DNA from 3 places in the Paenibacillus sp. PsM32 genome. Region 3 is predicted to be linked to each of the others. Evidence: riboswitches for the same ligand, from Rfam matches in the RefSeq annotation. Region 3 holds a riboswitch; each other region holds the start of a gene.
What was found. Region 3 has a riboswitch for cyclic di-AMP ahead of QCD85_RS21960 (ubiquitin-like domain-containing protein). Riboswitches for the same ligand answer to the same signal wherever they lie in the genome.

Region 1 (10,284 bases), on a different contig from region 3:
CCACCCGTTACAGAACTAAAGTCTCCACCAGCTTCTTTAATGACTGGAGCAGATTCACCTGTAATCGCAGATTCATCGACGGAAGCAAGACCTTTAATTACTTCACCATCGCCGGGAATCATTTCACCCTGTACGACTTTGACAACATCACCTTTACGAAGCTGTGTAGACGATACAGCTACTACTTGCTCACCTTCGATTCGATTTGCAATAATTTCTTTTTGCGTATTTTTCATCGAGTCTGCTTGTGCTTTGCCTCGACCTTCTGCTAATGCTTCAGCAAAGTTCGCAAAAAGTATCGTGAATAACAAAATAATGGCTACTGCTATATTGAATCCTGTTGAAACCGATTCGCCAAAAGCATTCGGTACAAAAATGAGTAATAAACTGATAATTAAACCGACTTCAACTACAAACATTACTGGATTACGTGCCATCAGTTTAGGATTTAATTTGATCACAGATTGTTGTAACGCTTTGGAGATCAAGTCCCGGCTCATCATTGATGATTTACTTTTCATTACATTGTTCCTCCACTTAGCACTTATCTGTATAAATGCTATATATTCGAATTCTATCTATAATTCATTGTGTAACAATTATTTATTTTTCTCATCTTACATCATGAGATGAGTGTATCTGTTTCTTTTTACAACGTTAGCATTTCTGCAATCGGTCCAAGTACAACTGCCGGGAAAAACGTAAGCGCACCGACTAAAATAACAGAAATAATAAACATACCGCCGAACAGTGCTTGATCTGTACGCAATGTTCCGCTTGTTTCTGGAACAGGTTTTTTCGCCATTAATGACCCTGCAACAGCTAACAACGTTACCATTGAGAAATAACGACTGATAAACATAACGACACCGGTCATAATATTCCAAAACGGTGTATTATCGCCTAATCCTTCAAATCCTGATCCGTTATTCGCAGCTGATGAAGTAAATTCATACAACGCTTGTGTTAATCCATGATAACCCGGATTAGAAATCGTATCGGATTGTGTCATCACAGCTATTGCTGTTGGAGCTAATACCAATAAAGGTTGAATCAGCAATGTGACTGCAATCAGCTTCATTTCTTTACCTTCAATTTTGCGACCGAGAAATTCAGGTGTTCGTCCAACCATTAGACCGGATAAGAACACAGCAATAATGGCATACATTAGAATATTTAATAACCCTACACCAGAACCGCCAAATACCGTATTAAGCATCATATTCCCAAGTGAAATCAATCCGCCAATAGGTGTTAACGTGTCATGCATGTTATTGACAGCACCTGTCTCTGAAGCGGTTGTGACGACAGAGTAGAATGAAGATTGTGCTTCACCTAACCGTACTTCTTTCCCTTCCATCGATCCAGACTGATGTTGAATACCTAATTGATTAATCAATGGATTCCCTTGAGATTCACTGACAAGAGACACACTAAGCATGACGACAAACATCATCACCATGGATACAAATAATACTCTACCTTGTTTGGAGTTGCCGACCATTTTACCATACGTAAATGGAAGTGACATCGGTACAAGTAACATCATTAACATCTGTAACATGTTACTGAATCCGCCCGGATTTTCAAAAGGATGAGCAGAGTTGGCTCCAAAATATCCGCCACCATTGTTACCTAATTCTTTGATCGCTAGAAATGATCCTATAGGGCCGGTACCAATCTGTTGCTCTGTTCCTTGTAACGTCTGCGCAGTGATTAAAGTATGCAATGTCTGCGGTACACCTAATCCTACAAATACAATTGCCATCACAAATGCTAATGGTAACAAGATTCGTGTGATTGCTCGTACGAGATCTGTAAAGAAATTGCCGAGTGGCTTACCTGTGATTCCTCTAATAAATGCAATAGCGACTGCAATCCCTGTTGCCGGCGATACAAACATCATAAAGATGATCGCTGTCATCTGTGAAAATAAAGACAATCCGCTTTCTCCACTATAATGTTGTAAATTGGTATTTGTAATAAAACTAATCGCTGTATTAAATGCCAGATCAGGACTCATATTGGTAATCCCTGCTGGATTCATTGGTAAAATATGTTGGAAACGAAAGATCATGTACGTAATCAGCAATATCACTGAATTACTGATCAGAACTGCTCCTGCATACTGTTTCCATGTTTGATTTTCATTTTTGATACCGCCGAACCTGTAAATCCATTTCTCTATCGGATAAAACCAACGATCCAAGCGATTGGGTTTATTTTCAAAAGCATAAGCAATATAATGTCCGGTTGGCCGAGCAATAATTATAGCGATGATAATAGTGACTGCAATTCCGATATATGAAAAGATACTCACGATGTTCTCCCCTGACCCATTAGAATTTTTCTGGATAAATCAATGCATAACATAGATAGATTGTTAATCCACCAATAATAATCCACAGCAGCCAAGTCATCGCTTATTCCTTCTTTCTCCGATAGCTACAGATGCCCATTGCAGCAACCCGCTCAACCCTAAAGTCATGATCACCATTAAACCAATCATCAGTATATCCATCATGTGTGTAAGACTCCCTGCATTCATTTTGTAAGTAATCATTTGCTAAAAAAGGCATAAAAAAAGAAGCCTGGAGAAAAGCAGAACTTTTCCCCAGGCCTCTACAAACACGCACACTTATCGTGTACCTGCCGAGTTGCTGGTTAGGAGTTCTCCCCTATACGCTTACGGAGTTAGCTGTCGGATTCGGGCTGGAAGATCGCCCGTTCCGGTAGATACCGGAATTCACCCCATGTTGTGTAGTAACTGACTCTTCGTATCAGTTATCTTCATCAACGGTTGGTTCCCCCGCTTTTCATATGCATATGAAAATTAAGCGTTGTGACATTGTTAACATATCAAAAAACACAGAGTCGTATTACACTGTGTCAGATCGGCACAAGCTTCACACTTCTCTCCTAATCCACGCTTACGAGGTTAGCTGTCGGATTCGGGCGGTGAGAGTCGCCCTACTGCATTGTCTGACTATACCATGGTTAAGTCAGTATGCAGATTCACCCCAACGATTCACATTCCGGCTCTCACACCGTTTTGTGAAATCGCAATTTGGTTCCCCCGTTTTTCGGTTAATACCGAAAACTCAGCGATCAACAAACATTGGAAACTTCATTTATATCAGTTGCTGAATCGTATTCATCAACTGCCTGCAATGAATAATACGCCTGTCCTTGTCAACTGTAAAGCTGAGAAAAGACGCAAAAAAAGCTGTGAATCATCACAGCTTTCATTTTCAGATAACTATTGAAAAGTTATCTATCTCAGGCTCCTATTTTCTCTCTTTTTCATCGTTTATCTACTTTTTTATTTTAGTTACATGATATTCATCATTGTTTTGCAGTAAATTCTGAAAACGATTATGTCATTTGTTACGCAACATCCTATTATTTTGCCTTGTTATGTCAACCTGTATAAATTTCATAAGCAAAATGGTACAACGTGCTGATGTCTGAATTAAGTTGTTTTCCATTGTTGAAAAATTGGATTCTGACTACATCATAGTAATGTCTGTACCGAGATGATTGGAATGTATATTGTCCTACACCCGGGTTATTAATATAGACAGGCATTGTAAAATTACCATACCCATCCGTAGTAGCTGTTCCAGAAATTACTTTGCCATTTAAAATAGTCGTGATATTGGTAGTTACTATAGCATTCCCTACAGGAGTACCTGTTGCATCAAATGCACGACCGGTAATCACAATATTGCTTTTCACACGCCACTTTTTACCTTGTCCATAATCAATAAATCCATAGAGACCACCATCTGTAGTAATATCGCTAACAGTCACTCTTGAGACATCTGCTGTCTGATAATTAACAGATAATTTGTATGGTTTAGTGAGATCGAATGTCGAAGGTGCTAATACTTGAATATAATAAGTGCCCGCAGGTAATGTAACTTGACCATTGGTATTCTGGGCAAGTGTTCCTTGACTCACTAGATTAGCATTAAATAGCTGTAACTGATATGTTCCATACGTCGAGGTGTTGTCTAAACGCAAATTCATTTTAGACTGAGCTGTCAAAGTGACTTTTGTCCAATCTTCATCAAAGCTGTTATCAATATTCTGTGTACTGACAAAAGGAGCAGCTCCGCGATCTTTGGCTAACCATGGATTATCGTCAGGTTCATTAGCATCATACGTATCCGATGTTACAGCAAATACTGTAAATGGATTAGTTGTATCTGCTCCTTGATAAGAACTCACTCTAATAAAATAATAGCCTGCTTTGGCAATATGACTAAGCTGTTCATATTGAGTCGGCCCTTTGGTAGAAAAAGCTACTTGTTGAATCTGGGATGTCTCTTCATTTAAGTAATACAGTGAAAGATCATAATCAATAGCCGTTGAATTAACTACACTTAAAAAAGAAGTTAATTTGGCAGGACTCGTCACTTGTGTATAAAACCAACGACTTTCCCCTTCTGTAGCGATATAACCTTGATACGCTTGTCCAGTCTGAATCAATAATGCTTGATCAGGTGTTGTGTTCGTGCCATACGTATCTGCTGCTATTGTACTCCGCTGAATAGTAGAAGATGGCAAAGTAATAGACTGAGGCAATTCCTTTTTCTTTATAGCAAAATAATCTTTAGAGCTGGTCAATTCCTTGTTTGGCGCAACAGACTGAACCAAAGGGGTAGGGTTACCCAATTCTTTATGTACTGTTAAAGTCTGCGCCTGAGTATGGATACCACCCCAACTTATGCCTAATGTCACAAGCAACGCCGTAATACCTATTACTTTTGTTTTCAAAATACCACTCCTTTTTCAAATATATGTTATTTATTAGTAAATTATACCTAATTAGAAAATTGATAGTCAACTACATTTTTATCATTTTAGGTAAAAAATAATAAAAAAACAAAAAAAGACTCTGTCGCTTTTGAGCTATACAGAGTCTTTGGGACTGATTGGATATGATTAAAGTATCGTATTAACGTATATGACTGTGCCAGATTTCTTCTTCTTCATCTGTCATTTCGCCTACAATTTTGTGGAATTTCACATATTGAGCGAACGAGTTTTTGAGTAATTGAAATTGAGCAAATGAACCGCTAAATTGCTCTAAAGACACCGATTTGGAGATCGTTTCAATATTGCTAATTTGACAGCCACTATTCAATTCCAATTGCTTCAGATTAGGCAGATCGGCAATCGCTGAAATATCGGAAATACGAGTATCATGAATCGTTAACATTTCTAACTGTTCACATGCTTGTAGACAACTCATATCGGCAAAATAAGCATCTTCAATATGCAGTTTGCGCAAAGATAAAGACTGACTGATCTGTTGCCAGTCTTCCGCTGTCCATGCACCAGGCGAACATACTTTCAATTCCCGTAGTCCTGAAATAGAAGATAAAGCTTCTACAGCTTCCCGGGAAGGTGAAGAAAGAGCCAGAGTCGTTAACTGTTGCATCTTCGCCAAAGGCGCATAATCTTGAATATGTGTATCGGTACAATCTAGATTACATAGATGCGGTAACGTTGCTAAAGGATCTAAATCTTCAATCAACGTCCCTTCTAAATTAACAATTTGCAAATAAGGCAATCCACGTAATGGCGTAAGATCACGAATCGGATTGCGAACAAGATATAATTTTTTGAGTTCTCGACAATTTGCAAGCGGTCGAATATCTTGAATCTCATTTACACTTAAAATTAATTCACGTACCTCATGGCAACGTTCAAGTGGTGTAATATCTGTAAGCTGTTCGCGAATCAAAAAGATTTGATGAGCATGGATAAACTCTTCGACCGTATTTGATTTGTTGATAATACGCTCTTGCCAGTCTTGATCTAATTGTTGGAACCATTCTTGTAACGGAATCTCAGGCTCATCAGAAGGTGTATTGGTTTTGGGTAGATCGGCTAACGCATATGCCTGTGCATCTTTGAGCATACGTGATTGTTCGTTGCGACCATACATCCAATACTTGAATCCATCATCTTCTTCGACAGTGTAATTTCCATGACGCACCGTATCACGCATAAAATGAATAAATTCACCCAGACTACGGGCAATCACATACTTCATTTCTTCATCACGTCCAAAGTTAATCACCTGTCCGACTACTCCATGTTCTGCTGGAGCCAAATCGATCCCTAGATGATTCCCTCCGCCATCATGGCAAAACGGAATCCAGTTGCGGTTGATATACTGCTCTTTGATCCAACCGGATGGAATCGAATAATGATCTCCCATCGTCTGATACTCAGGCTCTAGCTCAGACCATATTTTCCACTCGCTAATCATTTCTTCCAGACTCAAAAATTGCAAACCAAAAAAGAATCCCGGACCACTACGAGACTCCCCATTGTGTATATGATACAGTTCTTTAAGATCATCCGGGAAAGAGACACCTATAGTATGTTCAGCCTGCTCTATTTCTTCATCTCCAACCGAAGCTTTTAATGATTCTTCAAGACTGTTCAATTCTGGTCGTAATATGGATTTGATTTCTTCTAACCATGTTCCGATCATTGTTGTTTCCTCCTGTTCCATGAGGCTTTCTTTGTGCTCATGATCATCGTTCTATGTTAAAGTATACCGTTCCTTATTCCGTATACCTAATTTTGCAAAGATAACATCACCTAAAATATAACAAGTATGAACCGATATTAAAGGTAAAGATCATCATTTATCAAAAAGGGCTAGACCAGTATGTACTTTAGATATAGCTCTAACAACATTAATCGAGCAAAGCGCTTCGTTTAAAAATTAAAATAATTTCTCGTGAACCGCCCTGTGCAAGACTGGTATCAAATGTCGATACAAGCTCCCATCCATCAAATCCATAGGCGTTTAATTGCTCTTGTAGTTCTACATCATCTACTTTGCCACCTAGAAAGCCTCCAGCGTGTAATTTGACTGTACGATATTCCCATTGACTCATTATATTCTTCCTTTCTTTTACCGAAATTCATCTTAGATTATAAGCTTACGACTAAATATACACGATTACGTTTCAGGTTTCAAAACGTTGCCTTACAGTAGTATACTTTTATTTTAAAATAAATAGCGAATAGTGTCCCTTCATTGCACGACTATGTTAAACTTAAATTATCTACTTATTTTTTGTACAGGAACAGCACGACCATACTATTGTGGAGGAATTATACAAGACTCATGACGAAGACAATCGGACTTGTCCGCCATTTTAAAGTAAATAAAGAGTTTCCTCTTCGCCAATTTGTTACAGTGAGTGAACTGATCGCCTGGCTAGAAGAGTATGATATCGCTGATATCCACGATGGTACAACAGATCTACGTGGATTCAATTGGGAGAAATGTTTTGCAAGCGATCTACCGCGTGCGATTAAAACGGCACGGTCGATTTATGATGGCGAGATTACAGTGATGCCCGAGTTACGTGAACTTACACCTCCAAGTTTTAATACGAATATACGTATTCCTTTTATCGGCTGGGGCGTTCTTTTCAAAATGGCTCCATTGCTTAGTCGAAGATATCGCCGCATGATTCGGGAAGTAGAAGCACGCATTAATCGAGCATTAGATGTTATTTTATCTTCAGAAGAAGAGCATATTCTGGTAGTGAGTCACTGGGCATTAATGTTGTATATGCGTAAGCAATTGGTCAAACGTGGATTCAAAGGCCCACGTATGAGACAGGTAGAAAATGGAAAACTACATGTCTTTCAAGCGATCACTGTACAGTCTCCTTATCCGATCAAAAATAAACAAACGCATAATCAATTAGATTAATAACTGGCTGGCATCACACAAATATAGACTATGCTGTTCCTGGAAGATGATAAGGAACAGCATAGTCTATTTGAGTCTAGTGTTGAATTAGGTCTATTGGACATATAGTACATTTTCTATTATTCATTTATCGTTCAGCAATCTATATCTATGCTCCATTAGACTGTATAGCGAATGTTTTATTTCAACTTGAATAAAGGGAACAATACGTTCGGTCAAAGTTTAACTGCATCAGATCTTCTTTGCGGATAAAAAAATGAATAACTCCTGCATCCCACCACATATACCCGATATCATCATCACTTTCTATTTCCAACAGCATCAGCATATCTTCAATCTCCTGATCTGCTTGTTGCTCATTGCCTGCACACTGCTCGATTAACCAGTTACGCCGTTTATCTGTATCATATGTATGCTTACCGGTAAGAATCGCTGTAGCGGCTTCAATATAATCGTCTCCATGCTGGGATACTGGATAACCGAACATTTTGCCAATCATTTCATCAGGGTCAGCGTTGAATTGTTCTTTCCATTCCAGATATTGCTCATCTGATATATCATGATTCACTAACTGATCATAGTCCACATAGCTGTAAGAAGGAAATTCAATATTACCTTGAGCATGTACTTCATACGGTACAAATGGCTGTTCAGCATCCTCTTCCAAAATAGTAGTCTCTTCTGGTTCCCGGTAAGCTATAGATGTCATCTCTTGTTCAGAAATATAGAGGATTTGATGCTCAATTTGATAAGCAGGTTCATCTAAGCCAACAAAAAAGCAAAGTAATCCCTGACGCGGAAAAAAATCAGGTAATCGATCGGCACCAACTTCGTTTGCCATTTGAGCCAGATTTAATTGAGCTACTGAAGTCATATATTCACCATTTTGCGTAAGCGGCCACTTGATATGTTCAGGTAGATCAGGGTAACCACCTATTCGCGAAACCCCCAATTGCTGACTACCCTGTTGTCCGCGTTCCAAGTGAATCACAGGATGATGATATGCTTGTAAATAAGGCTCTAATGCAGACATCTGCTTATCAGCTAGCAACGATTGAATATAATCACCTTGAAATGCTTTTGGCATAGAACTCATCAGTACTCTTCCTTTCTATATCGCAATCATGTCCATCATTAAGGCAGTAACATAAGTAATGCAAATCCTGTTACTGGTACTACAATACCTACGCCAATGCCCACATAAGGATAAGGCGTTTTCCAAAAAGAACGAAACTCTTCTTTTTTTGACTTTTCCTGATTCCAAAAAGTAATCTGACGATCAAAACTACGCATCAATTGTAATGCATCTTGTTCACTACACTCGGACAGTCTTTTTTGTAAAGAAGCATATGCCACATCACGTTCATGTTCTTGTGATTGCGATGAATTCATAGTACTGACCCTCCCCATCCTATATTTAAAATGTATTCAAAATCATATGATCATGTTATACAAAATTTCTTTTATTTACTCCATTTGCGTTGTACCACCCAATAATTCAAAAAGCGTACAAACAAACATGCACTGATAATAATTAAAATATAAGCCGTATCTTTTTCCCACGGTGCAAGTCTATCGATTGTCAGAAAAGGGATCAGTACAATAATACTCATTAGCGATAAGCCTGTATTTTCACGATTGTACTTCTGAAAACGATGATATACTGAACGAAAAATCAACAATATAACGATCAAGGACGAGCAAATTAACGGTAAATATTCTAGCAATATAGCACCTCTTTCATCTCTTGCGATCTAGCCAACCATTTATAGAATATATGGAAATTATAGTATAGCGATCAGAAAATTACAAAAGTTGTTTACGGTTCTGATAAAATTTCTTTACTGCGTTCCATCAATGTTCTTAGCTTCACTTCTGTCGCCGAATCTTCTAAGGGAGTATAAATACTACAGCGCAAATCGGTGTTGCCCTGTACTTGCAATGAAGTAAGATCGAATAGCATTTTGCCTGCTTTGGCATGTCTAAATTCAATCACTACTTCCGGTGCAGAACTGACTTTGCTCTGTTCCCACAAATGATAAAAGTCAGGATATAACTCACTCATCTCTGCGATAAACTGCTCATACCACTCATCATCTACATATTGCCCATAATATGCACGAAAAATTGCTAAAAATCCACCTACAAAATCATCCCAATTGACCGCCAAACGACGAAACTCTTTCCGCGAAAATAATAAACCAATCATATTGCGCCCGGGTTCAGGAATACTTTCAAAATCAAGAAATACATGCTTAGCCGCATCATTCCAGCCAACAATATGGCAATGACGATCTGAAATAATAGTAGGACAGTATTGAAGTTGTTGTAAAATTTTGTACAAAGCAGGTGTAATCGCTGGCAGTTCTTCAGATAAAGGTAGTACTGTTGGACTTTTATCCAATGCTAAAGAAAATAAATATTTACGTTCATCGGCTGTTAACAATAAAGCTGACGCTATATTTTCCAGTACAGAAGCCGAGACTTGAATATCTCTACCCTGTTCTAACCATGTGTACCATGTTGTA
Region 2 (10,284 bases), on a different contig from region 3:
CGATAAACTTATAAGTATGTTCGCCTTCCAAAATTCGGGTACCACGCATTTTAAGCACTTCAATAGTACGCTTACGATACTTTTCCATTAAAGGCTTTAACGAAAGTCTGATAATCCCATCACAGATATAATTCTCGAAAGGAATATTCATCCCTTCTACTTCTGAATATTCTCTTATAAAAAAAGAAGTTAAAGCATGCTTGCGCATAATGTTACGAATGGTATAAACATTTGTCCTGGCTTCTTGTTCACTACTGAGTAAGCGAAATAAACTGATACTATCCATAACTACGCGTTTACAACCAATTTCTTTGATCATATGTTCAAAAAGACCATTGGGTTCGAGCATTTGCTCTAATAAAATCTCGGGTTCTATACAGATCACACGTAATAAGTTACGCCGTTCCAACTCTTTCAAATTCCAACCGAACCGTTCCATATCATCGTAAATTTGTTCAGGAAGTTCTTCAAATGTAATGTATATCCCCGGTTCATTATGTTTAATAGCACCTTCAACCAAAAATTGCATGCCTATTGTAGTTTTTCCTGTGCCTGGTTCACCTTCCAGAATCACGACGCCTCCTGGCGGTATGCCTCCACATAAAATATCATCCAGTCCCGGGATACCTGTACTAATTGGCTGTTTTAATGTACTAATATAAGCAGCTTCACTTTTTTGCATGTAGTGTTCCCTCCATCTGTAGAATATTTTAGTCAAGCAAGGGACAGCTTCTTACGATGATAACTTTATCTTAATTATAGCAAGGCTTTATCGATAGAAGAAAGCAAATTTCCAATTTTGGTAAGGGCAGAAAAAGACGCATTGTATTCACAACCTTTTTTACCATATTTTACTTGTTATTATATGATATAAATAAAGATAATCCTACTATTTTGAATCCTGAATAATTGCTTTTAAAATATAATTCTTCTATAGAAGCTACATATTTGGAGAATGCTTCAAAACACTACGAATAATAAAAGACCGACGATCTGAGGGTCGTCGGTCTTTTGTGTAAATAGTAGACTATATAAAGTATTATTAACCTTCTAATGCTGTTTTAAACTCTTCAGAAGATTGGTTCCACCATTCTTTGTTATGAGCGACCAATAATTTTTTAAGTGCAGCTTTTTCTTCGCTTCCCAAACCTTCTAACATAATGCGACGCTTGATAGCATAATCCAATTTGTTCACATGCTCTGCGAGGATTTTCCAGCCTTTTTTCTCTTCTTCATTAATCCACATTTCGCAAGCTGTAGCACCAGCATAATTGACACCTTCAGCTAATTTATCGACTGCTACCCATACTAACCATACTTGACGACCGCCATTTACTTCTTCGCGGTTAGTCGTAAATTTGATCCCTTTTTCTACTTTACTTTTGGCGTGCATTGCACCAACATCGATTTTTGCTTCGCCATGGTCTATAATGATAGGGGACACATTATTGAGGTTAATCGCTCCTGCTCCAAAACCTTTGTGTTTACTGCTTTTTGCACTACTACTTACAATATTAAGTGACATCGACTTTTTACTTGGTTGATTTTCATCCATATCGTTCAAATACTCCTTTGTGGGGTCAGTATAAATAAGGTTATTATACATAGATTTATGGTTCGATTTATTATTCATATTGTATCGAATATTGCCTTAAAAGCCAATAAAGTCGATTATTGTCATCAATTTTCATAAAAAAAGGAAAAAAACGTTCATTATTGGGATCGACGAACCGAATAAAGTATATATAGTGATCACAATTCTTCATCAAACGCCACTATATGAGCAAAAGATTAAAATTTTTTAACTTTTAAAAAGACGATAACCGTAGGGTTTCACAGAGATTTAATACTAAAATACAAAAGTAAATCTTAAAAACAGATGAATAAACGTTTGCCAAAGTAAAAAACCTCTGGTAGAATAAATCCAGTGAGATTTTAGTAACAACTTTGTAAACTTTAAAACTAAATGCTGTAACCTTTATAGCAACTGAAAATTTTGTCGTTTTGTCGTAATGATCCGTGTACGGTACACACCAAGCTTTGAGCCAAATTCCGTGGTACCGGGAAACGGGGGAACCGTTTTGGGTGAATTGATCTTGTTTCGGAGGGATCATAGGGGAATACCTTCTACCGAATCCTTAAGCTAACCTCGTAGGCAATTGGAAGGGGACAATTGATTTTGAACATGAAAAAGAAACTAACAGCCGCAGTAATGGGACTTGCTATTGCATTTACGTCACTTGGAGTAACAAGTGCGCATGCAGATTCTAAAATGGATCAAGTTATCGATGGAGCTATTGGAACACCTTATCGTATTGGTGGAACATCTTTTAGCGGTTTTGACTGCTCGGGATTTACACAATATGTATTCAGCAAAATGAACATTGATCTTCCTCGCCAATCTAGCTCTCAATATCAAGTAGGCGAGCCTGTATCAAAAAGTGATTTAATTGCTGGAGATCTGTTATTTTTCAATACTACTGGGGCTGGCGTTTCACATGTAGCAGTTTATGTAGGAAATGGTAACTTCGCACACGCTTCTACTTCCAAAGGTGTGAGAATTGACAGTTTGAGCATGGATTACTATCAAAATCGTTACGTTGGTGCTAAACGTGTTATGAGCGATTCCACATATAACACCTTCGCAACTGACAATTAATCATCGTATTTACAACTCATATAAATGAACCTATAAACCATTGAAGATTCCCGCCAGAATCTTTAGTGGTTTTTTTATGTTCCTATATAAGTAAGACGTATTAAACATCCAATAGGTTACATAAAATAATAAATTTATATCAATTGTTCTTTATAATTATGTCTACTTATTATTAACCTACTCGTAATTATGGTAAACAGGATATTGCAAATTTTTTAAGTTTTTTTTATGGTATATATAAAGTACAGTCAGAGGAGGTTATGTCATGAGCTCACTGTCACATTCTATTTTTCATACGATTCCTTTGACAGAACAACATGCTGCCCAAGTATGTACATGGATATATGATCCTCCTTATAATATCTACGGCTGGATGCCCTGGGATCAAATGAAAGAATTAGGGATTGAGTTCGGTGATCCTGAGATTCGGCAACAACAGTATGTATCGGTATTGGATCAGACAGAACAGTTAGCCGGATTTGCTCAACTTTTTCCATTAGGAGATACGATACGCTTAGGGATTGGTATGCGTCCTGATCTTTGTGGTCATGGTTATGGAGAAGATTTTGTAGCAGCTATTGTAAAAACGGCTCAAAACCGTAACGCGACAGCCGAAATCGATCTGGAAGTGTTGACCTGGAATCAGCGGGCTATTCGTACGTATCAAAAAGCAGGCTTTTATATTACAGATATGTATGAGCGTAGAACGCCTGATGGTATGAAGCCTTTTTATTGTATGGTCTATCAAGCACCTACTGATGCACGTTATCTTGATATATAAACAAACAAAAAGCACAGCGTAGATGATCTTCTAGTTCATCTGCTCTGTGCTTTTGCTATATACGTATTTTATTAATCTTTTGTTAGATCAAGGTCACAAATGTCATTTCTTCTTTGCCAATCAAAATATCAATGCGATGTGTATCTGCATCATAGATAACGACCCCACTACCTACATGGATCATAGATTGTGAACCGAGCGCAAAAAATAAGTCTTCTGCCAACGCTTCATTTACTTCATTTCGTTCACCTTCAGCAAGCACTTCCCACTCTTGAGGTTCCATATCAAAAAACAAATAACTGTCTGGAATCATGGCTACTGCTGATGTTAAATCACTCAATATCTCTTCATAATCTCTTCCATGCTTAACGCCCATACTCAACCTCCCGATCTGTCGATATTGTTACAATTCCCAACTTATTTACATTATAACGCAAATATACACTAAAAAACTCTTAACAATGCAGCATATCTTGTCGATAAAAGAGTATCAGATGTTTTTGGAAAACACATCATTACATGGAAGTGGATGATGAGAGAGATAAACTATATACTCACGGACGAGGTGTATTATGCAAATTTCAACAATTATTGGTCTAATACTTGGTTTGGGTTCACTTATATTCGGTATGCTTCTAAAAGGTGCCCCCCTTATCAATCTGGTTAATAACCCGGCTGCTTATGTCATCATTTTTGTTGGTACAGCAGCAACAATCTTTATGGCTTTTCCAATGAATGAAGTTAAACGTCTTGGCAAATTGTTCAAAGTTGTTTTTGTTCAACAAAAATTAATGGACAAAAAAGATCTAGTAGGTATGTTTATGGAGTGGGCTTCTATTACGCGTCGTGAAGGTCTACTTGCATTGGAATCCAAAGTCGAAGAAATTGATCATCCTTTCCTTCGTAACGGAATGCGTATGATTATTGATGGTAATGATCAAGAGTTTGTACAAGATGTATTGATGGAAGATATTAATGCGACAGAAGAACGTCACCGTTCAGGTGCACTTCTTTTCTCACAAGCAGGTATGTATGCTCCTACACTGGGTGTACTTGGAGCGGTAGTAGGTCTGATTGCTGCGATGGCGGATTTGACTGACTTGGAAAAGCTTTCTCATGCGATTGCAGGGGCTTTTATGGCAACATTGCTCGGTATCTTTAGTGGTTATGTATTATGGCATCCTATTGCAACGAAGCTTAAACGTTTATCCAAAGCTGAAGTAGAAGTTAAATTAATGATGGTAGAAGGCTTACTATCTATTCAATCCGGTGTATCTACTATTGCGATTAGCCAGAAATTAGCTGTGTTCTTAACACCTACTGAAAATGCAAAAATGAACAGCGAAGAAAGTAGCGGTGGGGCTGTAGGGGAGGCGGTAGCCAGTGAGTAAAAAAGGTAGACACGAGCCTCATGAAGAACACCCAGATGAAAGTTGGTTGCTTCCTTATTCTGACTTAATGACCCTTTTGCTAGCATTATTTATTACTCTATTTGCTATGAGTTCATTGGATGCATCCAAATTTCAACAAATGGCAGCAGCGATGAATGCAGCGTTCACCGGTGGTACAGGTGTTTTGGATCAAAATGCTATGGAAGAAACCAGCGGACAAACACCTAAATCCGACGATAATGAAACACCTGCTTCTGCGGCTTCACCGGCAGACAATACTCAAAAAAGCAGAGAAAGTTTACGTGAAAAACTCAAACAGCAAGAACAAGAAAATTTAGAAAAACTAAAAAAACAATTAGATAGTTATATCAAAAACAATGGATTGAGCCAGCAGTTAGCTACCAAGCTCAATCAATCTCAATTAAGTATCACAATCAGTGATAATACGTTATTTGCTTCTGGACGAGCTACCGTAAAACCAGAATCTCGTATACTAGCCAAATCGATCTCTAATATTTTGCAACAATTCCCGAATTACGATATTATCGTGTCTGGTCATACAGACAATATTCCAATCTCGAACTCGCAATATGAATCGAACTGGAATCTAAGTTCAGACCGTGCACTCAACTTTATGAAAATTCTACTGTTAAACAACAAATTAGATCCTCGTAAATTCAGTGCAATCGGATATGGACAATATCGACCTGTGGCTAGTAACTCTACTAATCTAGGACGTGCAGAAAATCGCCGGGTAGAAGTATCGATTATTCGTAAGTATGTAGACGAAGATGTGAATCCTACACTTCAATCTATGGCGAACAACGGTAAATAACAATCAAACTAACAAAAGAAACTTTAGAGATCTCTCTAAAGTTTCTTTTTTATTTCAAAATAATAACGATAGATTGAAAATAGACAATAGTTTGCCTAAAATAGAATACGGGCTAATTTTTATCATTTAAATATAGTTATCCACAACTTTTTCCGCTAAAACGGTATCATTTTCGTTTTTCAAGAGTTATCCACAGTTCTATCCACAACGTGTTAACAACGAATATCTGTTCGATGTACAAGTAAAGAAAGTATCCACAGTGAAAGGTTGGGTTTATTATTTCTCAAGAAGTACATGAGTATTGGATGCGAGAAGCGATAGCCGAAGCTCGCAAAGCTGAACAGCTCGGTGAAGTACCGATCGGAGCGATTGTAGTCAAAGATAATGTGATCGTTGGCCGGGGTTATAATTTACGTGAAACTTCATTCGATGCTACTGCTCATGCCGAAATTATAGCGATTAGACAGGCAAGTGAAACATTGGGCGCCTGGAGATTATTAGATTGTACCCTTTATGTTACTTTAGAACCTTGCCCGATGTGTGCAGGGGCGATTGTACAGAGTCGTGTACCAACTGTAGTCTACGGAACTGTAGATCCCAAAGCAGGCTGTGCTGGTACATTGATGAATCTGCTACAAGAACCTAGATTTAACCATCGTACAGAGATCATTACAGATATATTGCAACCTGAATGTGCGTTACTATTAACTGACTTTTTCAAACAGCTACGCTTGCGACTCAAAAAGCGCAAACCGTTACAATCATAATTCTGTATAAGGAGGGGTTGTATGTCGCTAGAATTGTCTGATCGTACATTAGGTCTTTATATTCGTTTACTTGAGCCAGAGGATGCTTCTGCCCTTCTCCAGTTACGAGTCAATAGTCGTGAAGCCAATCAAGCCTTTGAACCGAGATATCCCAATGAGTTTTTTACACTTCCTAGTCAATTGGACTTGATCTATCGCAGACAACAGGAAGCATGGGAAGATAAAGCGTATCTGTTTGGCTTATTTTCTTCAGAAGATCATGAGTTACGAGGTACGTTATCTTTGACACATCTAGTACGCGGTGTAGGTCAATTTGCAGACATCGGTTATTCTATGGATTCTAGTTTTCAAGGTAAAGGGTATATGACTGGCGGTGTAAAATTGCTTTTAGCGTACGCTTTTCGCTCTCTAGGGCTTCACCGGGTACAAGCAGGTATTTTGCCTCATAATATTGCTTCAAGGCGTGTACTGGAGAAATGCGGCTTTCAAGCAGAAGGAATTGCACGCAAGTTGGTCAAAATCAACGATCAGTGGGAAGACCACCAGATGTTTTCGATTTTAGAAGAAGAATTTACGCGTCTCTCAACAGATTCTACAGCAGATACTTCTACATTATAACTAAACTGACTGGTATCTAGATTGATTTCACACATAAAAAAAGCTCACTGCGTATAAGCAGTGAGCTTTTTGCTACCAAATGATTAGTTACCACCGTACATGGAACCAACTTGTTTTTGGAATTCATCCATTGTTACAACATCAGCATCTGCTGGGATACCAATAGCAAATGTTTGTTTTTCGTTGATTTTGGAATACTGACTGCTACCATCTACAGACAATTTCACATTCTGCTTAGTATCAGGATCAGAGAATACAGCATCCATTACCATTTGTTGATATACAGGGAAATCATCTTTGTTGATTGCTGTATTGATATGGAATTGGTTTAGAGTCAAATATTTATCCAATTCGTTGACAGATTTGCTGAAGCTGTTTTGAGAATCTTCAGATTGAAGTTCTTTTTTCATTTCATCAATATCTGTTTGTTTGATATTCAAAGCATTACGGTATTCTTCTTTAGACAATACATCCAATACAGCTGGCAAGGCTTGTTTTACGAAGATTGTTACTGCTTCTTTAGCATTGTCATTTGTTACTGCGAATTGAACTACTTGTTTTGCATCTACACCTTCAGGAAGCGCAGCATCTTTTGTATCTACATCTTTGAAGTATTTAGCTTGGTCATATTTGTCTAACACTGCATTAGACAAGTCTTGAGTTAATTGTTGTGTTGTAGCAGGGCTTAAAGGTTTGTATTCTTGACCTTGTTGAGCAGCCAATTCTTTTAGATCCAATTTCAAGAATTTACCTACTAATGTATCAGGCAAAGCCAACATTGGAATCTGTGGAATTTTGATATACAGAACTTCTTGAGTCATAACCATAGGCACTGTAAATGTCATTGCCATATCGCCGCTCAATTTCAACTCCATCGTCAATTCTGTTTGCATAGGGTCACCTTGATATACCCCTGTTACGTTAAATTCTGCATTTTTAAGTAAACTTGCGATTTGTGCACTTTGAGCATCTGTTGTAGCTTTGCCATCAGCAGTAGTAAAAGATAATTCATTTACTTTCAACTTAGTTGCAATTGCATAAGATGTCATTTTAGCTGCGTTGGTTGTTGCCGCCTTTACCGCTTCTTTCGGTTCAGCTTTCTTTGTACAACCTACAAGTGCAACTGTAAGTATCATGAGCATAACTAACAGCCCAAGTGTCATTCTTTTTTTCATTTTGTTACCCCTCTCTTTTTTTACAGCGATGAAGTTTTACTTCATTTTCAAAATACGACAGGTATAAAGCCAGCATACATAATAACCCATTTTAGCTAATTTTGAAATACAAAAACTCAAAATTGGTTATTAATACTTACTTTTTACGAATATACTGACGATGAAGCTTTTACCAACATAACATACATTCTGGAAAATGAAGTTACACTTTGTTAATGGATATCTTTTTTCTTGAATCTTCCACCTTTAACATCATGGATATTACCAACAGCCATAAATGCGGTTTCATCAAAATGATTCACAATTTCTTTTAACTTGGCTTCTTCTAAGCGGGTGATTACACAGAAAATGACTTTCTTCTCTTCTCCGGAAAATCCACCTTCACCGGACAGATAGGTGACTGTTCGTCCCAGACGATGAATAATAGCATCTCCGATATCCTGAATACGATCACTTATAATCCATACGGACTTGGATTGATCCAGACCATCAATTGTAATATCGATCACTTTGGTGGCAATATAATACGCAATAATAGAATACATTGCTCGATCCCAGCCAAATACAAAACCTGCTCCGCATAGAATAAACACGTTGATAATCATAACAATCTCGCCTACTGAAAAAATAGACCGTCGCGACAATAAGATTGCTACAATCTCTGTACCGTCTAATGATCCGCCAGAACGTAGTACAAGTCCTGTGCCTAATCCGAGAAACATACCTCCAAATACAAAAGCAAGTACGGTTTCTTTTACAAATGCTTCTACAGGGTGCAATAAAAATGTGCCTATCGACATCACAGTTATACCTAACAAAGTAGACAAAGCGAATGTTTTACCTATTTGCTTATAACCAATAATCAAAAACGGAATATTAATTACAAATAGAAACAGACCTAATTGCCACTTTGTGATATAGGACAAAATAATAGATATGCCTGTAATTCCGCCATCTGTAATATTGTTAGGAACCAGAAACAGCTCTAACGCGACAGCTACAATCATAGCACCGAGCACGATAAGCAATGTACGCATCACTGTACTTTTCAAAGACCGTCTACCGTGCTTGATCGGCACGAATGTGGATAAATCGGGAGGTTGATTCATATCTACCATGGTATGTCCTCCTATTCTTATGTACGTAGAGATATAGAGTTTGGTAACATCTTTTTCTTGCAGTAGATGATAATGGGTGAAATGACCACATACCATATGATCAGGAGTCCATAATCTATATATCAGAGTAGTCACTATTTATTATGACATAAAATAGTTGGTTGTCCTACAAAAATCAAATGCAGATAGTATAAAAATACTTATAGCTTATCAATGAACAACAAAAAAGCCGCTCCTGTAAAGGAACGACTTGGATTTAAATATATGGCGGAGAGGGTGGGATTCGAACCCACGTGGAGTTGCCCCCTAACGGTTTTCAAGACCGCCCCGTTATGACCGCTTCGGTACCTCTCCAGAAAAGCTTTATCAATCTTGCACAACATAAATATCATATCATGGATTCTAAGATTTGACAAGCTTTTTATAAAAAAAGATTTAAAAAATTATTTTTTGCTTGTAATTGCTTCTGCTCCGCGCATATATGGACGCAATACTTCAGGAATAATGACACTGCCATCTTCCTGTTGATAGTTCTCTAGAATCGCTGCAACCGTACGGCCTACAGCCAATCCTGATCCATTCAACGTATGCAAAAATTCAGGTTTGCTCTTCGTATCTTGACGGAAACGGATATTGGCACGACGTGCTTGGAAATCCTCTACATTCGAGCAAGAAGAGATTTCGCGGTACATATTACTCTCAGGCAACCATACTTCCAAATCATACGTCTTAGCAGCTGTGAAGCCCATATCCCCTGTACATAGAGCAAGTACACGATAAGGTAGACCCAATAACTGCAATACACGCTCTGCATTGGCTGTCATTTTTTCTAATTCATCATAAGATGTCTCTGGTTGTACGATTTTGATCATTTCAACTTTGTTAAATTGATGTTGACGAATCAAGCCACGAGTATCACGACCCGAAGCACCTGCTTCAG
Region 3 (10,284 bases):
ACAACAACGGAACTTTTCGGATGTTCTTCATAATCATGGTGCTCAAGCAACACATGATGATATCCAACGTCAATTTAAAGAAATTCAAATGCAGGGTGACCGGCTTGCGAAATCAATGACACTACGCGAACTCAAATCGTATCAAATGTTAGTAAAACGCTTTTTGGAAGATACGGTTCGTCGCGGTGTTAAAGTGAAAGAAACACAAAGCTTTGATCGTCGGGGTCGGGGCAAAAAGTATAAATTGTTAGATGAAGTCGATTCCATGTTGCTAAGTATGGCTGAAGAATTGCTTCAAAGTGAAGAAGGAAGAATAGAATTATTGCAGCGGATGGGCGAAATTCGCGGTATGCTGATTAATTTTCTATATTAAGAAAGTAAAATAGATGTGTTGAAGTGTGTGGTTCAGTAAGGAGGCACCATGTCTTTTCAAGAAATTATCGGGCAAGATATTGCCAAGCAGATGTTACAAAACGGTCTGCGTAGTCAAAAGATTTCTCATGCGTATTTGTTTAGCGGCCCAGCAGGTAGCGGACAAATGAAAATGGCTAACAGCTTTGCTCAAGCTTTGGTATGTATTCATAAAGGTGATGAAGCCTGTGGAGAATGTATACAATGTCGTAAAATGAAAAATGGAAATCATCCTGATTTTCATGTGATCGAGCCGGATGGTGCTTCGATTAAAATTGAGCAAATCCGCGATATTCAGCGGATTTTTTCGTATCGTTCAGAATCGGGAAACCGTAAAATATATATTATTAAAGATGCAGATAAAATGACGATACAAGCGTCTAATAGTCTGTTAAAATTTTTAGAAGAACCACCAGCACCAGCGGTAGCTATCCTTTTAACAGAAAATGCACAGTCAGTATTACCTACGATTCGTTCTCGTACACAACCTATAGTATTTACGCCACCTGATCCTCAGAAAATGGCTCAAATCTTAGGAGATGAAGGATTTCCAATGCCTTTAGTACGATGTGTTGTTCATATTGCGTCTGATCTAGATGAATGCCGAGAATTGCTAGCAGAGAATTGGTTTGCAGAAATCAGAAACGTAATGTTACAATTAGGGAAGGAATCCGCAGGTAGAGGGAGTATGAGCCTTATTACTGCTCAGCAAAAGCTGTTTAAAGGCGGACTTGGAGATCATATTGAGCCTGTATTTGATCTTTTCCACTTATGGTTTAAGGATATGGTTCATATCCAGATTGGAAGGCACGAGAGTATCGTTTTTATAGATCAGTTAGAGTCTCTCTCCAAAGTGGCTACCACTCGTGATATGCAGCATTGGATATCTTGTATGTCGCTTGCTGCAGAGTGTAAGAAAATGCTTCGTTCTCATGTGAATCCACAGTTATGCATGGAGCAATTTCTTATAGGCGTTAGCGGTTGAAGGAGCTTCATCACAGACCGGACGGTGTATAACATCATGCGGAGCGCACAAGCTTAACAACGCACACTTTTTGAATACGTCATGTCAGGTGAACACAAGAAGTAATTCTTCAGATCGGAATTTTTGCCGTAGAGTTGAAAAACGGTATTGGCAAATGAGGGGGCTTATCTTTTGTATAGTGTAGTAGGAGTCCGCTTTAAAAAAGCGGGTAAAATATATTATTTCGATCCGTTAGACTTTCCAGTCGAAAGTGAACAACACGTTATTGTAGAAACTGCACGTGGGATTGAATATGGTAAAGTAGTGATTGGCAAAAAAGAGGTAAATGAGTCGGATGTCGTTCTTCCTTTGAAAAAAGTGATTCGGATTGCAGAAGATCATGATGCTCAAGTGGTAGAAGAAAATCGGATCGCAGCTAAAAATGCTTTTACGACCTGTTTAAACAAAATCAGAGAGCATGAGCTGAAAATGAAACTTGTCGATGTAGAATTTACATTTGATCGCAATAAAATCATTTTCTATTTTACAGCAGAAGGTCGAGTCGATTTTCGAGAACTGGTTAAAGATTTAGCAAGCATTTTCCGTACACGTATCGAATTACGTCAAATTGGTGTGCGTGATGAAGCTAAAATGCTAGGTGGTATAGGTCCTTGTGGACGTATTCTATGCTGTTCTTCCTGGTTAGGCGATTTTGAGCCAGTATCAATCAAAATGGCTAAAGATCAAAGCTTGTCCTTGAATCCGACCAAGATTTCTGGATTGTGTGGACGTCTAATGTGTTGTCTTAAATTCGAGCATGATAATTATGAGAGCGTGAAGGAAGAACTTCCGGCTATCGGTAAATTTGTCGTCACTTCGCTAGGCGATGGTAAAGTGGTCGGTATCAATGCCGGTTCGCGTACTGTACATGTTCAGATCTTTGATATCAGTAAAGTCAAAGAACTGCCATTGGATGACGTGGTCGTGAAGTAAACCCGATCAAGGCTGCTTTTGAGGTGGGAACTTGGAGAAGAAAAATCTTTTTACACACATTCACGAATTGGAAACAAAGATGGATCATATGCATGGCGATATGGGTAAAATGAAGCAAGCTGTGAAAGAGCTGTTAGAAGAAAATCAACGTCTAAGTACTGAAAATGAACAATTGCGTCGTGTTCTGAAAAAAGAAGTTCCTGTTATCGAACCTAAATCGGTAGGAACGTACTCTTCTAAATTGTATTCAGACTTACCTGATCTAGAAGTGGTTGGAGAAGGTTATGATAATCTGGCACGTATTTATCACGAAGGCTTCCATATCTGTAATGTGTATTATGGACATTTGCGTACAGAAGGCGATTGCTTGTTCTGCCTTTCTTTTTTGAATAAATCTGAATAGTATCATTATCCAAACCGCGGACAGCAACATGCCGCGGTTTTTATATAGTATCGATATAAAAGCGCAGGATCATTTCTAAAGAAAGCAAGATCAGAAAGGAAATACCATGAACGAACAACCACTTCTGGCAGATGAGCGTATTGATGATCTGCTCACGTATAATCTTAAAATTATTCAAAGTCGAGAAGTATTTAGCTTTTCGATGGATGCGGTATTGTTAGCACGATTTGCAAGTATTCCTAAGCGTGGTAAAGTGATCGATCTATGTACAGGCAACGGAGTCATTCCTATTTTATTGTCGACACGTACCCATGCTAGTATTGAAGGGGTAGAAATACAAGAACGCCTGGCAGATATGGCAATGCGTAGTGTGACAATGAATGGCTTAGAAGAACAAGTCAAGATTCGAGTACAAGATCTTAAAGATATGCCACTTGTCGGTGAACGAGAAGCGTATGATGCAGTAACAGTAAATCCTCCTTATGCGCCTGTAACAGGAAGTGATATGAAATTAAATATTCATCATGCTATGGCAAGACATGAGATTGGATGTACGCTGGAAGATGTGATTCGTACATCTGCCAAACTGCTTCGTAACGGTGGTAAACTGTCGATGGTTCACCGTCCTCATCGCTTAGCAGATATTATTATTTTGATGCGACAATATGGAGTAGAGCCAAAACGTATTCGATTTGTACATCCTCGTCAACATATGGAAGCCAATATGGTATTGATTGAAGGATTACGTGGAGGAAAGCCTGAAATGCGTATGTTACCGCCACTTATCGTATATGATGAACAGGAGCAATACACTACAGATCTCAAAGCAGTCTATTACGGGTTAAAGGAGTCACTATGAGCATACAGATTCAAAAAAGCTTTGCCAAAGGGGAGTCTGCTGTTCTGCACGAAGGAGCAGGTACGTTATATCTTGTTGCTACCCCGATTGGTAACTTGGAAGATATGACTTATCGTGCTGTACGCACACTGCAAGAATGCGATATCGTTGCTGCTGAAGATACAAGGCAGACACGTAAATTATTGACTCATTTTGATATTACACCAGGCAAATTACTTAGTTATCATGAGCATAATAAAAAAGCGAGCGGCCCTGAACTAATCCGCCTTATTATAGAAGGAAGTAGTCTTGCACTTGTAAGCGATGCAGGATTGCCTGCTATTTCGGATCCCGGGCAAGAATTGGTGAAGCTGGCATTAGAACAGCAAATTGCGGTTGTGCCTATTCCCGGGGCAAATGCGGCTTTGTCTGCTTTGATTGCTTCTGGATTATCGACAGATCGGTTTACATTTGTAGGGTTTTTGCCAAGAGACAGCAAAGGTCAAGAAGAAGTACTAGGTAGTGTTAAGCATGGAGCAGGTACATTACTATTATATGAATCTCCGCATCGCATTATCAAAACGTTACTGGCGATTGCACATCATCTTGGAAATCGTAATATCGTATTAGCACGCGAGCTAACGAAGCGTCATGAAGAGTGGACACGAGGCAGTGTTGAAGAAGCACTAGAATGGTTAGAAACTCATCCACCTATCGGCGAATATTGCGTTGTTATTGAAGGGCAATCGTTAACTGAAGCCAAAGCAGAAGCAAGTGAATGGTGGCAACAGATGAGTATCGAAGAACATGTGATGCACTACGAAAATAAAGAAAACATTTCACGTAAAGATGCTATGAAAAAAACAGCAAAAGACCGCGAAATCTCTAAACGTGATGTGTATCAAGTTCTTTTAGATGAACAAGAATAAACCGTCTAAAAATGCTTTCTTAATAACTGATTTTAGAGTCTATACTTATAATAGAAGAAACTCGTTATATCTATTATTTTTTCACAAAAATGAATATTCAAACAGGTAACATAATGTAGGAATCTTAAATTGTTTAAGATTCCTTTTTGATGTGTAAATTGGAAGTACTATGCAAAAGGAAGTATAATAAACGCCAAGCCTTTTTTTGAAAACCAAAAGAAAGCAAAAAAATACCTTTACCCAGACAAAATGCTGAGTAAAGGCCCAAGGAGATATTAAAAAGGTTAGAATTAATAAGTTGATAATTCTAGTATAACCTATTTTATTTATTTTGTCACAGGGACAGGAATTTCGGAAATACATTCATTACAAACGATTTTTCCTTTAAAATAAGTTACATTTTCAGCATTACCACAGAAAATACAAGCAGGCTCGTATTTTTTAAGCATGATGCGTTCGCCATCAACGTAGATTTCCAAAGCGTCTTTTTCTCCGATACCTAGTGTACGGCGAAGTTCGATAGGAATTACTACGCGGCCCAATTCGTCTACTTTTCTTACAATACCAGTTGATTTCATCATTACTGATCAATCCTCTCAAATTTAAATATATTAGTTGTTATTGGTTTGTTTGATGTGCTATCATTCGACAAATTTCTATGTTTTATGATATTCATAATACCAACGTTTCCCAAATCAGTCAACCTATAAATTGAGAAAAATAGAGTTTTTTTCTGTTTTTTTTGAAAAAATATTTTTATATAGCGGTATTATAAGGTATTATGGGCTTAAAATTATTTTGTCGATTTGGAAATTCGTAACTTGTATATACCGACATCATTCGACATTATCATCGAAGAATTTATTTTTAATTTTAAATAGTTGTGTTTTAGAGATAGAAGGAGGAGTTTGTTTTGAAGCCTGTACAACCTTTAGGAGAAGAAAAAGTATTTAAAGATCCTGTACATAATTATATCCACGTGCAAGATCGTTTAATCTGGACATTGATTAATACACCTGAATTTCAAAGATTACGTCGTATCAGACAATTGGGAACTTCTTATTTAACTTTTCATGGAGCAGAGCATAGTCGATTTTCTCATTCATTAGGTGTGTATGAAATTACACGTCGTATTATTTCTCAATTTGAACGTGGTGGTTATGAAGATTGGCCGCGAGAAGAAAGTCTAGTGGCTTTGTGTGCAGCTTTATTGCATGATCTGGGTCATGGACCTTTTTCACATTCTATAGAAGAAGCATTTGATATGGATCATGAAGAATGGACCTGTCGTATTCTGCTTGGCGATACAGAAGTAAACCGTGTATTGGAAGAAGCAGAAACAGGTCTGGCTGAACGAGTCGCTTCTGTTATTCGCAAAGATTATGAAAAACCGATTGTTGTCAATTTGGTGTCTAGTCCGCTGGATGCTGATCGTATGGACTATTTGTTACGTGATGCTTATTTTACAGGCGTGAATTATGGAACGATTGATGTGGATCGTATTTTGCGGATGCTTCGTCCTCATAATGGTAGAGTGGTCGTTAAAGAATCTGGGATGCATGCGATTGAAGATTATTTGATGGCACGTTATCAAATGTACTGGCAAGTGTACTTTCATCCAGTAACTCGAAGTTCGGATATTGTTTTGCGACAGATTTTCCGCCGGGCTAAAGAATTGTTCGATCAAGGATTTGCATTTAAATTTTTACCGTACCCGTTACCTGCTTTATTTGAAGGAAATATTCAAGTACATGATTATTTATTGCTAGATGAAGCATTAGTACAGACAGCTTTTATGCAGTGGACACGAGAAGATGATGAAATTCTTGCAGATGTGTGTCATCGCTTTATGCAACGTAGACTGTATAAATATGTAGAGACCGATTTAATTGATTTGGAAACGATCGATAGTATTCGAAATGAATTTGCTAGAGTGGGATTGCATCCTCAATATGATCTGGAAATCGATTTTCCAACTGATCTTCCTTATGATGTATTCCGTCCGGGCGATCCTAAAAAGGAAAAGCAAATTTTACTATTAGATCGTCAAAATCGTATTCAAGAAATTTCAGAAGTATCGGATATTGTACGTTCAATCAGCGGTATTCATCGTGGTCGATATCATCTCTACTATCCGCAAGATAAATTGGAAAAAGTCATTCATCAGTTATCAGAAGAAGTAGCAGCAATATTTGAAAATAAAATCAATCCACCTCAAATGGAATTTGAAATCTAAAATAAAAGAAAAAAGTGTGTAAAACAGAGAAGGAGCGAGAAAAATATATGTTATTTGATACACATACTCACTTGGATTCGATTGAATTTGCCGATGATCGTAAAGAAGTCATTGAACGTGCTTATGCACAGGGTGTAACACGTATGATCAATGTGGGCTTCAACCGCGAAACGATTCCAACCACAATGGAATTGGTAGAAAGTTACGAATTTATATATGCAGCGATAGGTTGGCATCCTGTAGATGCGATTCATATGCAACCTGGTGATCTCGAATGGATCGAATCGTTATGCAAACATGAGAAAGTAGTCGCTATCGGTGAGATCGGTCTTGATTATCACTGGGATACTTCATCAAAAGAAGTGCAACACAAAGTATTACGTGAACAAATTGGTCTGGCACGCTCCATTCATATGCCGATTGTGATTCATAATCGTGATGCACACGAAGATATTGTAAAGATTTTACGTGAAGAAAATGCACATGAAGTCGGAGGAGTAATGCACTCTTTTTCAGGTAGCTGGGAAACAGCTAAAATGTGTCTTGATATGGGCTTCCATTTATCGTTTGGAGGACCGATTACATTCAAAAATGCGAAGCAACCTAAAGAGGTGTTACAAAAGGTTCCGAGGGACCGTCTTTTACTTGAAACAGATTCCCCATTTTTGACACCACATCCTTATCGTGGAAAACGAAATGAGTCCGGTTATGTGACACTTGTAGCAGAAGCGGCAGCAGCGTTAAAAGGGGTATCACTGGAAGAAATTAGTACAATTACAACTAAAAATGCACTGGAACGATTTGGCATTCGATGAAAAACAGAGTAAATCACGCAAAAAACATCGTTAAACGGATATATGAATAAATTATCATCAAAAAATCGAAGAATATGACAACTTTTTAACCATTTATTCAGAAAAACGTGCTTGCTCGTCGCTTTACATGAGGGTTGGGTTCGGGATATTATTTCATCAGTGATTTAATCTTGCTGTTATCACGCAAGATTCCATGATTCGGTCTCGCTGAGTTTCCTGCATAGGAAAACGGGGGAACCAACATATGTCTTCAAGCCATTATTATCAGAATACCGAAGTCATTATGTATGATTCCTTTTACAGGGTCTATGGGGTGAATTGGAGGTACTCGCGCCATGAGCGGAGGAGCCTTCAAAGGGCAAGCAATACAATGTGTCCGAATCCGACAGCTAACCCCGTAAGCGATGCAGAGGCAACCTCGTATTTTCTAACGTTTTCCGAACTGTATTCAAATACGTCGGAAGCCAAGGAAAAGTTGCTCTTGCTCTTTTCCAGAGGCTTCTTTTGTTTTGGGCAAAAGGAAAAGGTATAGAGATACGATATTTGAAGCTTGATCTTTCAGATATTAGGTATGTCCCTTAGACTGACCATGGCGCAGGCATTTTTGAACATCACGAAAGATTATCACACAGATTCGATAATCTTATGCTTACGATCAGCCTGTGAAAATTCTGTTATATAGTCGCGTCATATACAATTACGTCACAGCTAGACGGCGAGACTATGAAGGAGGACGGAAGAAGTGGCAATTGCTCCTTTCGAAAAAACCCATGGTTCGCGCTCATCCAGCATGTCTTATGCGCTGAGTTGGAAGCAACAAAATCTACGCTATGTATTGTGGGCTGCATTATTGGTTATCGCTCTTGCAGCGATGCTATTGTCCCTACTTTATAATCAAGCGGGTAAAAATATTTCTGTTGTCATTGACGGCAAAGCACAAACCGTGGAAACACGTAAATTGATGCTTTCTCAACTGCTTGATGAAAATCAAATTAAAGTGGCACCACAAGATAAAGTGTCAATGCCGATGAATGGCGCACTTCAAGACGGCGATAAAGTTTATATTAACCATGCGGTTGCAGTAAACATTACGGCAGATGGTGGCACGAAGAAAATCTATACCACCTCTAAGACAGTTGGTAACACATTGGAGCAAGCTGGATTAACATTGTCAGGTCAAGATCAACTTACACCAGCAATGGAATCTTCAGTTCATGACAATATGGATATCAAGATTGTTCGCACCAAATCGTTTGTAGCGAAAAAAGTTGTAAAGATTCCTTATCAAACTGTTAAAAAAACCGATGCTTCTATGGTTGAAGGTAAAACAAAGTTAGTACAAAGTGGTCAAACAGGTAAAGTGGTTCAATACATCGAGAAAGTATACGAAGATGGAGAATTCGTCTCCAAACGTATGGTTGATAAAAAAACAACCGCAAAAGTGCAAGATAAGATTGTAGCAATAGGCACCAAAAAAGAAGAGCCTAAGCTTCTTGCAGCTGCATCATCTAGTGGAGGTTCCAGTAATAGTACTTCCAAAGCAGGTGTAGATTTTTCTTATGCGAAAGTACTGAACAATGTATCTCTTACTGCTTATTCGTCTCAAGAACCTGGTCTAGGTACAGTGACTGCTTCTGGAGCACGTGTAACAGAAGGTCGTACGATTGCAGTCGATACGAGTGTCATTCCTATGGGATGGTGGGTATACATTGAAGGCATTGGCTTCCGCCGTGCTGAAGATACCGGTAGTGCTATTAACGGTAATAAAATCGACGTATATATAGACAGCTTGAGCCAAGCAAGAGCATTTGGACGTAAATCCGGTTACACTGTATATGTAATTGGTCCGGTTAAACCCTAGTCAGGGTGTTGATTGGGATAACGCCATTGCTTAAGCCCAGTCATCTGTTATATGATATAAATAATATTAACCATGAGCGTGAATAAGGAAAACAAAAAGAAGAGGAATATTCCTCTTCTTTTTGTTCTGTTAAGATCAATTTATAGTGAATAGATAGAGGTCATTATTTACAGAGTGAAGGGAAGCGTACAATCAACGTGATTAAAGAAGTGATTGTGGTGGAAGGTAGAGACGATACAGTAGCGATTAAACGAGCTGTAGACGCGGATACGATCGAAACTGGTGGTTCAGCGATTGGAGCTCATGTTATTCGTCGGGTGAAGTTAGCTCAAGAACGCCGCGGTGTGATCATATTAACAGATCCTGATTTTGCTGGTGAACGAATACGTAAGATCGTCGCGCAGAAAGTACCTGGTTGTAAACATGCTTTTATTCCTGAAAGCGAAGCTACGCTCAAAGGTGATATCGGTGTTGAGAATGCTTCGCCTGAAGCGATTCGTGAAGCACTTGCACGTGTACATTCTGAAATGCCAGAAGCAGAGATTTTGATCGATTGGGAAGACTTGATCATGACAGGACTGGTAATGCAGCCAGATGCAGCAGAGCGAAGAATGAAAATGGGCAACTTGTTAGGGATAGGGTATGGCAACGGAAAACAGTTCCATAAGCGTTTGCGCATTTTTGGAATAAGCCGTGAAGAATTTGCAGCAGCACTTTCACAAATGGAAGCGGAGGAAGAACAATAATATGGATGAACGACTAGATATAGCGACACCCAAACGCACTAAAGAAATAATAAATAAGTATGGATTTTCATTTAAAAAAAGTCTCGGT

Region 1: another riboswitch for cyclic di-AMP. It lies ahead of kdpF (K(+)-transporting ATPase subunit F); the one in region 3 lies ahead of QCD85_RS21960 (ubiquitin-like domain-containing protein).
Region 2: another riboswitch for cyclic di-AMP. It lies ahead of QCD85_RS22270 (C40 family peptidase); the one in region 3 lies ahead of QCD85_RS21960 (ubiquitin-like domain-containing protein).

The regions. Positions count from the first base shown of each region.
Region 1 covers NZ_JARUWY010000010.1:93,177-103,460, reverse strand. Annotated here, with positions in the region: gene kdpB (potassium-transporting ATPase subunit KdpB) at 1-521, opposite strand, end outside; gene kdpA (potassium-transporting ATPase subunit KdpA) at 650-2,320, opposite strand; gene kdpF (K(+)-transporting ATPase subunit F) at 2,340-2,420, opposite strand; cyclic di-AMP (ydaO/yuaA leader) riboswitch at 2,669-2,850, opposite strand; cyclic di-AMP (ydaO/yuaA leader) riboswitch at 2,913-3,117, opposite strand; gene QCD85_RS17975 (carboxypeptidase regulatory-like domain-containing protein) at 3,421-4,782, opposite strand; gene QCD85_RS17970 (SMI1/KNR4 family protein) at 4,964-6,514, opposite strand; gene QCD85_RS17965 (DUF4177 domain-containing protein) at 6,723-6,926, opposite strand; gene QCD85_RS17960 (histidine phosphatase family protein) at 7,160-7,756, shown strand; gene QCD85_RS17955 (YwqG family protein) at 7,941-8,852, opposite strand; gene QCD85_RS17950 (hypothetical protein) at 8,891-9,148, opposite strand; gene QCD85_RS17945 (hypothetical protein) at 9,220-9,483, opposite strand; gene QCD85_RS17940 (helix-turn-helix transcriptional regulator) at 9,576-10,284, opposite strand, start outside.
Region 2 covers NZ_JARUWY010000019.1:33,852-44,135, forward strand. Annotated here, with positions in the region: gene QCD85_RS22260 (ATPase domain-containing protein) at 1-682, opposite strand, end outside; gene QCD85_RS22265 (YwhD family protein) at 1,043-1,555, opposite strand; cyclic di-AMP (ydaO/yuaA leader) riboswitch at 2,034-2,173, shown strand; gene QCD85_RS22270 (C40 family peptidase) at 2,186-2,659, shown strand; gene QCD85_RS22275 (GNAT family N-acetyltransferase) at 2,925-3,440, shown strand; gene QCD85_RS22280 (hypothetical protein) at 3,523-3,816, opposite strand; gene motA (flagellar motor stator protein MotA) at 4,013-4,831, shown strand; gene motB (flagellar motor protein MotB) at 4,824-5,666, shown strand; gene tadA (tRNA adenosine(34) deaminase TadA) at 5,945-6,433, shown strand; gene QCD85_RS22300 (GNAT family N-acetyltransferase) at 6,455-7,051, shown strand; gene QCD85_RS22305 (hypothetical protein) at 7,135-8,226, opposite strand; gene QCD85_RS22310 (YitT family protein) at 8,439-9,263, opposite strand; tRNA gene QCD85_RS22315 (tRNA-Ser) at 9,610-9,698, opposite strand; gene serS (serine--tRNA ligase) at 9,788-10,284, opposite strand, start outside.
Region 3 covers NZ_JARUWY010000018.1:6,084-16,367, forward strand. Annotated here, with positions in the region: gene QCD85_RS21915 (YaaR family protein) at 1-373, shown strand, start outside; gene holB (DNA polymerase III subunit delta') at 422-1,396, shown strand; gene QCD85_RS21925 (PSP1 domain-containing protein) at 1,568-2,368, shown strand; gene yabA (DNA replication initiation control protein YabA) at 2,400-2,771, shown strand; gene QCD85_RS21935 (tRNA1(Val) (adenine(37)-N6)-methyltransferase) at 2,878-3,630, shown strand; gene rsmI (16S rRNA (cytidine(1402)-2'-O)-methyltransferase) at 3,627-4,538, shown strand; gene QCD85_RS21945 (AbrB/MazE/SpoVT family DNA-binding domain-containing protein) at 4,865-5,119, opposite strand; gene QCD85_RS21950 (HD domain-containing protein) at 5,452-6,774, shown strand; gene QCD85_RS21955 (TatD family hydrolase) at 6,822-7,589, shown strand; cyclic di-AMP (ydaO/yuaA leader) riboswitch at 7,785-8,008, shown strand; gene QCD85_RS21960 (ubiquitin-like domain-containing protein) at 8,332-9,450, shown strand; gene rnmV (ribonuclease M5) at 9,648-10,196, shown strand; gene rsmA (16S rRNA (adenine(1518)-N(6)/adenine(1519)-N(6))-dimethyltransferase RsmA) at 10,198-10,284, shown strand, end outside.